One region of the Mesorhizobium sp. M1066 genome, then DNA from elsewhere that is predicted to be linked to it. Evidence: predicted binding sites of a transcription regulator. Region 1 holds the regulator's gene; the other holds the start of a gene.
What was found. Region 1 encodes LexA, which represses DNA repair genes until DNA is damaged. Its sites were predicted from a motif close to TGTTCNNNNTGTGTTCNG; they were not measured.
Positions count from the first base shown of each region.

Region 2: NKH52_RS14270 (DNA recombination protein RmuC) is a predicted target of LexA. The motif match lies at 1,555-1,572, and genes of this name have one in related genera.

Region 1 covers NZ_JAMYMR010000003.1:307,954-312,375, reverse strand. Annotated here, with positions in the region: gene NKH52_RS07260 (ComEC/Rec2 family competence protein) at 1-1,818, shown strand, start outside; gene lexA (transcriptional repressor LexA) at 1,812-2,552, opposite strand; gene kynU (kynureninase) at 2,964-4,211, opposite strand; gene kynA (tryptophan 2,3-dioxygenase) at 4,291-4,422, opposite strand, start outside.
Region 2 covers NZ_JAMYMR010000008.1:161,558-165,979, reverse strand. Annotated here, with positions in the region: gene NKH52_RS14275 (GFA family protein) at 1-244, shown strand, start outside; gene NKH52_RS14270 (DNA recombination protein RmuC) at 251-1,522, opposite strand; gene def (peptide deformylase) at 1,626-2,156, shown strand; gene fmt (methionyl-tRNA formyltransferase) at 2,161-3,114, shown strand; gene NKH52_RS14255 (GNAT family N-acetyltransferase) at 3,111-3,617, shown strand; gene truA (tRNA pseudouridine(38-40) synthase TruA) at 3,738-4,422, shown strand, end outside.

The sequences.
Region 1 (4,422 bases):
CTTTCGGCACGCAAGATCCCGGCTGACGTGACCGCCGGCTCCCTCATCACCGGATATGCCAAGCTCTTGCCGCCGACCGGACCGGTGCGGCCGGACAGCTATGACTTCTCCTTCGACAGCTATTTTGCCGGCATCGGTGGCAGCGGGTTCTTTCTCGGCAATCCAAAGCTTGTCGTCAACGATGACGGCGACATGCCGCTGCCGGCCCGAATTTCCTCTAGCGTGGAAAATGCCCGTGAAGGCATCGCCGACCATATCAGGGCGAGCGTCGGCGGCGCCGAAGGCGAGATCGCCGCGGCGCTGATCGTCGGCGTGCGCGCCGGCATTCCCGATGACATCAATGAGGCGATGCGACGTACCGGCATCTATCACATCATCTCCATTTCGGGACTGCACATGGCTCTGGTCGCCGGCACCATCATGGGTTTGCTGCGCGGCGCCTTCGCCTTGTTTCCCGACTTTTCCGCGCGTCGCCCGGTCAAGAAGTATGCCGCCGCCGCCGCACTGTTCTCGATCGCGGCCTATCTCATCATCTCGGGAGTCGTCGTTGCCGCCGAGCGCAGCTTCATCATGCTGGCGGTGATGCTGATTGCCGTGCTGTTCGATCGAGCAGCACTCACCATGCGCAATCTGGCGATCTCGGCGATCGCCGTCATCGTGGTGTCGCCGCATGAGGTGGTCGGCCCGAGTTTTCAGATGTCGTTCGCCGCGACCGCGGCTCTGGTCGGCGCCTATGCCGGCTGGGCCGATCACCGCGCGGGAAAAGCAAGACCGCCGCCGCCAAAGCGATCCATGCCAGGTTTCCTGACGCGAAAATTCCTGCTGGCGGCAACCGGCCTTGCCATGACCTCGATCATCGCCGGAAGCGCGACGACGCTGTTTGCCATCTGGCATTTTCAGCGTGTCTCGCCGCTTAGCCTGTTTGCCAATCTCGCGGTTATGCCGATCGTCACCGTCGTCATGTTCCTGGCCGTCGCCAGCGCGCTGCTGATGCCTTTCGGATTGGATTGGCCGGCTCTCTACCTGATGGGTAAGGGCCTGACGATGATGATCGCCATATCCGGCTGGATCTCCGAGCGTTCGCCTGTCGATGGGGTCGGGCTGATTTCGCAACAGTCGGTCCTGCTGGTGGCGATTGCTTTGGTCATCGCGACGATGGCGACAACTTGGCTGCGGCTCGCTGCTCTGCCCTTCGCGCTTGCCGGCCTGCTGACGGTCTCGGATACGCGCACGCCGGATGTGCTGATCTCGGAAGACGCCCGGCTGGTGGCGTTGCCGATCGGTGGCGGCGAGCTTGCCGTCAGCCGGGAACGGCCGAACGAATTCACCGTCGATAACTGGAAACGCGCCCTGACATCAGAAACCATCGTCGTGCCAGAGGTGTTCGACAACAGCGATGGGCAATTCGATGTCGCGGATGCCGTTGATCTGCCGCTGGGATCGCCGTTCTATTGCTCCTCAGGCGTTTGCGTGGCCAGGCACATGTCCGGTGCGATCATTGCCTATGTCGAGGACCGCAAGGACGCCTGGAAAGCCTGCGGCTTCGCCGAGTTGATCGTCATCAATGACGCCACCGCGTATGACGCCTGTCACAATCCGCTGGTTCTCGTCATCACCAAGCGGCAACTGGCTCGCAAAGGCAGTGCCGCGGTCTTCTTCGATCGCCAATCGGCGACCACGCCAGCGACGATCAGCTTCGCGGTGGACAGCCCATATCGGCCCTGGCACACGCAACGCAAATACTCTCGTGAGGCGAGGGGGCTGGCACCCTTCAAGAAACCGGAGAAGCCAGCGGCCAACCCGCAGCCGGCTCAGTAGCGGCGGATCAGGCCGACGAGCTTGCCTTGCACCTTGACCCTGTCCGGGCCGAAAATACGGGTTTCATAGGCCGGATTGGCGGCTTCGAGAGCAATCGAAGCGCCCTTGCGGCGGAACCGCTTCAGCGTCGCTTCCTCTTCATCGACCAGCGCCACGATGATCTCGCCGGGGCTCGCCGTGTCGGCATTGCGGATGATGACGGTGTCGCCGTCGAAGATACCGGCCTCGATCATCGAGTCGCCCTTGACCTCCAGCGCATAGTGGGCGCCGCCCATGATCATGTCCGGCGGCACCGAGATCGAATGCGTCTGATGCTGGATGGCATCGATCGGCACACCGGCGGCGATACGGCCCATGACCGGGATCGACACGGCGGAGACCGCATCGTCATCATTGCCGGGCGAGGGCATCCGCGAAGGCGCCGGCTTGATCTGCCGGCCAAGGGCACCACCCTGACCGAGACTGCCCTGGATGACGCTTGGCGAAAACTTCTTTGCCGCGTTGAGGCCGGGCGCGATCGAGTCCGGCAATCGCAGCACTTCCAGCGCGCGTGCCCGGTTGGGCAACCGGCGAATAAAGCCGCGCTCCTCAAGTGCGGTGATCAGCCGATGAATCCCGGATTTGGAGGCAAGGTCAAGCGCCTCCTTCATCTCGTCGAAGGATGGCGGAATGCCGCTCTCCTTCAGGCGTTCATGGATGAACATCAGCAGTTCATGTTGCTTGCGCGTCAGCATGGCGGCCCCCAGGTTACCTGAAACCAGAATCGAAAAACAAACCCAGAACAAACCCTATCTGTTCCAGTTGTGTTCTGCAACCGTTTAAAGTTTAATGAATTTGTTAAGGCTGCTGAAATTATTTGGCGCTTGCCAGCGGGTCGCGATCAACAAGCGCCAGGCACGGCGATGCGCCTGCTCACATTGAAATTATTATGGTTAATGACCTGTGGCTCATCCTCGACCCAAGGATTGGCATTATCAATCTATCGACCTCCACAAAGGACGATATAAATCTTCGGGACGTTCGTTTGCCGTGAACGAAACGGAGCCAAAACGCCAACGTCTGTTGGCATTTGTGGCTGGAAATTCAGCCCTCCGTCATCTGCCAGGCAGTGAGGGCGGCGGCGGCGGATCGCGGGGATCGTTGCGTCAGGTAACGGCTTCTTTGACCGCGAAACGCTGGTCCTTCCATGCGCCCGTGCGCAGAATATCCTCCAGCACCTCAACCGCCAGCCACACATCCTTGTAGCCGACATACAGCGGCGTGAAGCCGAAACGGATGGTCGATGGCGCACGGAAGTCACCGATCACCCCGCGCTCGATCAGCGCCCGCATGATTTGATAGCCATGGTCGTGAAGGAACGACACCTGGCTGCCACGCCTGGTCGCGTCGCGGGTGGTCTCCAGCGTGAGACCGTAGGCGCCGCACTTGGCTTCGACGAGCTGGATGAACAGTTCTGTCAGTGCGACGCTCTTCTTCCGCAATGCCGCCATGTCGACGTCGCTCCAGATGGCAAGCGCGCCTTTGAGCGCCCGCATCGACAGGACAGGCTGGGTGCCGCACAGAAAGCGGCGGATGCCGGTGCCGGCAACATAACCCCGTTCGAAGGCAAAGGGCCGCGCATGGCCCCACCAGCCGCTGAGCGGCTGGCTGATATCGCCGTGGTGGCGCTGCGCGGCATAGATGAAGGCCGGTGCGCCCGGACCGCCGTTGAGGTACTTGTAGGTGCAGCCGATGGCGAAATCGGCATTTGCGTGATCGAGCTCGACGGGCAGGGCGCCGGCGGTGTGGCAAAGATCCCAGACGATCAGCGCTCCGGCCGCATGAGCTTTGCGCGTCAGCGCCGCCATGTCGCGCAGTTCACCCGATTTGTAATTGACGTGATTGACCAGCACCACCGCGACGTTTTCGTCGATCAGCTCTTCGATGGTCGGCGCGTCGACACCCGCGAGGCGCAGCAGGACGCCATCCCGGGTCGAGGCCACGCCTTCGGCGATGTACAGGTCGGTGGGAAAACTGTCACCTTCGGCGACGATGGCCGACCGGCCGGGCCGCATCTCCAGCGCCGCGTGCAGCACCTTGTAGATGTTGGTCGATGTCGTGTCGCAGACAACGGTCTGGCCGGCCGCGGCTCCTATCAGGCGTCCGAGCTGGTCGCCGAGTTCGATTGGCATCTCGAACCATCCGGCCGTGTTCCAAGCTCGGATGAGATCCTGGGCCCATTCTTGGGTCGCCGCCTGCTGCAGCTCGCTGAAAACGGCATGAGACGCTGCCCCCAGTGAATTGCCGTCGAGATAGATCATCCCCTCCGGCAGAATGAAACGGTCGCGCATGGCCCGCAGCGGATCCGTGGCATCCATCGCTTCGACTGCGGCGAGATCAGGAATTCCACTCATGGTCGGTCAGTCCCCGGTTGTTCGCGAAGGGTTTTCCGCCACAGCGCGTCCCCTCGGTGTGCCTGTTTTCATTTCGACGTCAGAGCCGGGTGCGGACCGTCCACAGCTCCGGGAACAGCACGACCTCGAGCATTTTCTTCAGATACGAAGCACCCGACGTGCCGCCGGTGCCGCGTTTCAGGCCGATGATGCGCTCCACCGTGGTGACGTG
Region 2 (4,422 bases), on a different contig from region 1:
GGGTACGCCGAAAATCTACATCAAGATCGTGGCGAGCGGCGCCAAGCGCGCCCAGGCCTTTTGCGGGGACTGCGGTTCGCACCTTTACGCCACGTCGGTAGGAGATGGTCCAAAAATCTATGGAATTCGAGTGGGGACCGCGCGGCAACGCGAGGATTTGATTCCGACACAGCAGAAATGGCACCGCTCGGCGCTGCACTGGCTGCCTGAATTTCAGGGCATGACCACCATAGAGGAGCAGTAGTGGTGTTCAGTCGTCGCCTTCGACGACCCTCAGCCTGAGCTGTCCTGTTTTTGAATCGGCGACGCGCGCGCCCGCGTCGACCTTCGCAGCGGGAGCCCGCGACGCGGCATCCGCCGTGGCATCGCCGTCGGGCTGCGCGCCGAATTCCAGCGCCTCGATCTTCTGGCCGCGCTTGGTGACCTTCGACGTTGAAACCAGGATGTCGTCGATGTCCTTGGCCGACTGGCCGAAATGGACCTGCAGCTTGCGCACCCGCTCGTCGACACGCGCAACGTCCTCCATCAGCCGGATGACCTCGCCCTGGATCAAATGCGCCTGTTCGCGCATGCGGGCGTCCTTGAGGATCGCCTGGATGACCTGGATCGACAGCATCAGCAGCGACGGCGAGACGATGACGATTCGGGCGCGGTGCGCCTTGTGGACGATCGCCTCGAAATTCTCGTGGATCTCGGCGAACACCGATTCCGACGGCACGAACATGAAGGCGGTGTCCTGGGTCTCGCCCTGGATCAGATACTTCTCCGATATATCGCGGACATGTATCTCGATGTCGCGGCGGAAGGCCTGCGAGGCGACCTTCTGCAGGTCGGCGCCATCGGCGGCGCGGATGGCATTCCAGGCTTCGAGCGGAAACTTGGCATCGATGGCAAGCGAAGGTGCGCCGTTCGGCATCTTCACCAGGCAGTCGGGCCGGCTGCCGTTGGACAGCGTCGCCTGGAATTCGTAGGCGCCGTGCGGCAGGCCGTCGGCGACGATCGCCTCCATGCGCGACTGGCCGAAGGCGCCGCGCGTCTGCTTGTTGGAAAGGATTGCCTGCAACTGCACGACCTGGCCGGCGAGCGACTGGATATTGCCTTGCGCGACATCGATGATCGCCAGCCGCTCCTGCAATTTGGCCAGGCTCTCATGCGTCGATTTCGTCTGCTCGGTCATGGTCTGGCCGAGGCGGCCGGTCATGGCGTCGAGGCGCTGGCCGATCGACTGCGTCAGCTCCGCCTGTCGTGCTCCGAACACTTCGGCGATGGCGCCCATACGGCCCTGCATCTCGGCCTGGCTTTGCAATATGCCGGCCATCCTCGTCTCGGCGTCGCGGGCATGATCGGCGGCTTCCGCGGCCGCAACGGCGCGCGCCTTGGCCGACCGCCACAGCGCGATGACGAGCGCCACGAACAGGCCGAGAAACAGCAAGGCGGCGAAGGCCAGCGCATGGCCAAGTGTGATCGTGGTGGCGCCAAGCCGGGCGACAGGTTCCGAAAGGATGGTGCTCAGATCATTCATGTGGACAGCATAGACGATTCGCCCCGATAGCACAGATCAAAACGTGAACGAGCCTCAAGCCCACCGGTTGACGCTTTTCGCTGGAGGTCTTAGGTGGAACGCCATGCCGATCAAGCCGCTCATCATCCTTCCCGACCCCATCCTGCGCCAGGTTTCGAAGCCCGTGGAGCGCGTCGACGCGCCCTTGCGCAAATTAGCCGACGACATGCTGGCGACCATGTATGACGCGCCAGGCATCGGGCTAGCGGCAATCCAGATCGGCGAGCCGCTGCGCATGCTGGTGATCGATCTTGCCAAGGAAGACGAGACGCCGGCGCCGCAGGTCTTCATCAACCCGGAAATCCTGGAGAGCGCCGACGCGCGCTCGGTCTACGAGGAAGGCTGCCTGTCGATCCCGGATTACTACGCCGAGGTCGAACGCCCGGCCTCCGTGCGGGTCAAATATCTCGACCGCGACGGCAAATTGCAGGAGCTGGAGGCCGAGGGCCTGATGGCAACCTGCCTGCAGCACGAGATCGACCACCTCAACGGCATCTTGTTCATCGACCACATCTCGAAACTGAAGCGCGACATGGTGGTGAAGAAATTCAAAAAGCTCGCCAAGGACAAGGCGCCGGGCAAGCTGGCGGGATAGGGAAATGCCCCTTCGCGTCATCTTCATGGGCACGCCGGAGTTTTCGGTGCCGACGCTGCGCGCGATCGCCGAGGCCGGACATGATATCGCCGCCGTCTACACCCAGCCGCCGCGCGCCGCTGGACGGCGCGGGCTGGAGCTGACGCCGTCGCCGGTGCAGCGCGAGGCGGAGCGGCTGGGCATCGAGACCCGTACACCGACTTCACTCAAAGGCGACGCCGAGCAGGCCGCTTTCCGTGGTTTGCAAGCCGATGTCGCCGTGGTCGTCGCCTACGGCTTGCTGCTGCCGAAGGCGGTTCTAGAGGCACCCCGGCTTGGCTGCATCAACGGCCATGCCTCGCTTTTGCCGCGCTGGCGCGGTGCTGCACCGATCCAGCGCGCCATCATGTCGGGGGACCTGGAAAGCGGCATGATGGTGATGCGCATGGAAGAGGGTCTGGACACCGGCCCGGTGGGATTGGTTGAAAAATGCGCCATCGAACCCGATATGACAGCCGGCGATCTGCATGATCGGTTGATGAGTGTCGGTGCAACCCTGATGGTGGAAGCGCTGGCGCGACTGGAAAGGAACACCCTGACATTTGCCCGCCAAGCGGTGGAAGGGGTGACCTATGCCAAAAAAATCGATAAATCCGAGACGCGCGTGGACTGGACTCGCTCGGCGAGCGAGGTCCACAATAGCATTCGCGGCCTGTCGCCCTTTCCGGGCGCCTGGTCGGAGATAGGGATTGGTGGCCGCCCGGAGCGGCTGAAACTGCTTCGCTCGACGCTGTCCGAAGGCCTGTCGCTTTCGGAAGATTTGGGCGAGTCGGGAGGAATTCTCGATGACCGGCTGACGGTCGCCTGCGGGGCAGGCGCGATCAGGCTGGTCGAAGTTCAACGGGCGGGCGGAAGGCCCGCTGCCGCGTCGGAATTCCTGCGCGGGGCCAAGATCGAAAAAGGACTGAAATTCTCATGAGCATGATGTCGATACGCGCGGCAACGCCGCGGGATCGCGAGGCCATCCGCCTCGTCGAGGAACACGCTTTCGGCCAGCAGGCCGAGGCCGGTCTGGTCGACGCGCTGGTGACTGGCGGCGACGCTGTTGCCGAACTGGTGGCGGAAGAGGACGGCCAGGTGGTCGGCCACATCCTGTTTTCGCGGCTGTTCGTCCAGAATGGCGGCAAGACCTTCGCCGCCGTGGCGCTCGCGCCGCTGGCGGTGGAGCCCTCGTTCCATGACAGCGGCATCGGCGGCGCGCTGATCCGCGAGGCGCATATCCGCCTCAAGGATGGTGGTGAGACGCTGGCCGTGGTGCTGGGCGACCCCACCTATTACGGGCGTTTCGGCTATAGCCACACGCGTGCCGAGAACTTCGAAAGCGAGTACCAGGGCGAAGCGCTGCAGGCGCTGGCTTGGGGCGACGCGCCTGACGCCGGCAGGCTGGTATACGCCTCCGCCTTCACCGCTCTCGCCGCGTAGACAGTCCACCGTTTCATGGAAATGGCGAACTGCTCTACCTCTTTGTTTTAACGCAATTCCGAACGGAAAACCGTTTCACACTTTTCCTGGAATTGCCCGAGGCGAGAGCTCTAGTCGCAAATGCCGCGTTTTCGCCTCGACATCGAATATGACGGCAGCCTGTTTGCCGGCTGGCAGCACCAGGCGGATCAGCCTTCGGTGCAACAGGCGATCGAGCGGGCGATCGAAAAATTCTGCGGCGAAGCGATCAGGCTGCGCGCCGCTGGCCGCACCGATGCCGGCGTGCATGCGACAGCGCAGGTGGCGCATGTCGATCTCGTCAAGGCGTGGCCGGGCGACAAGGTGCGCGATGCCGTCAACGCCCATTTGCAGGCGGCCGGGGCGCGCATCGCCATCTTGAAAGCGACGGTCGTTTCCGACAGCTTCGACGCCCGCTTCTCGGCCATCGGCCGCCACTATCTCTACCGCATCCTAAACCGCCGTGCCCCGGCCGCGCTCGACAAGGGCAAGGTGTGGTGGGTGCCGAAGCGGCTCGACGCCGGCGCCATGCACGAAGCGGCGAAAGTCCTGCTCGGACGGCATGACTTCACCACCTTCCGCTCGACCCAGTGCCAGGCCAACAGCCCGATCAGGACGCTGGAACGGCTCGATGTGAGCCGACAGGGCGACATGATCGAGGTCAGGGCTTCGGCGCGCTCGTTCCTGCACAATCAGGTGCGTTCGATGGTCGGCTCACTGAAGCGCGTCGGCGACGGCGGCTGGAGCGCGGCCGACCTGAAAACGGCGCTCGAGGCGCACGACCGCG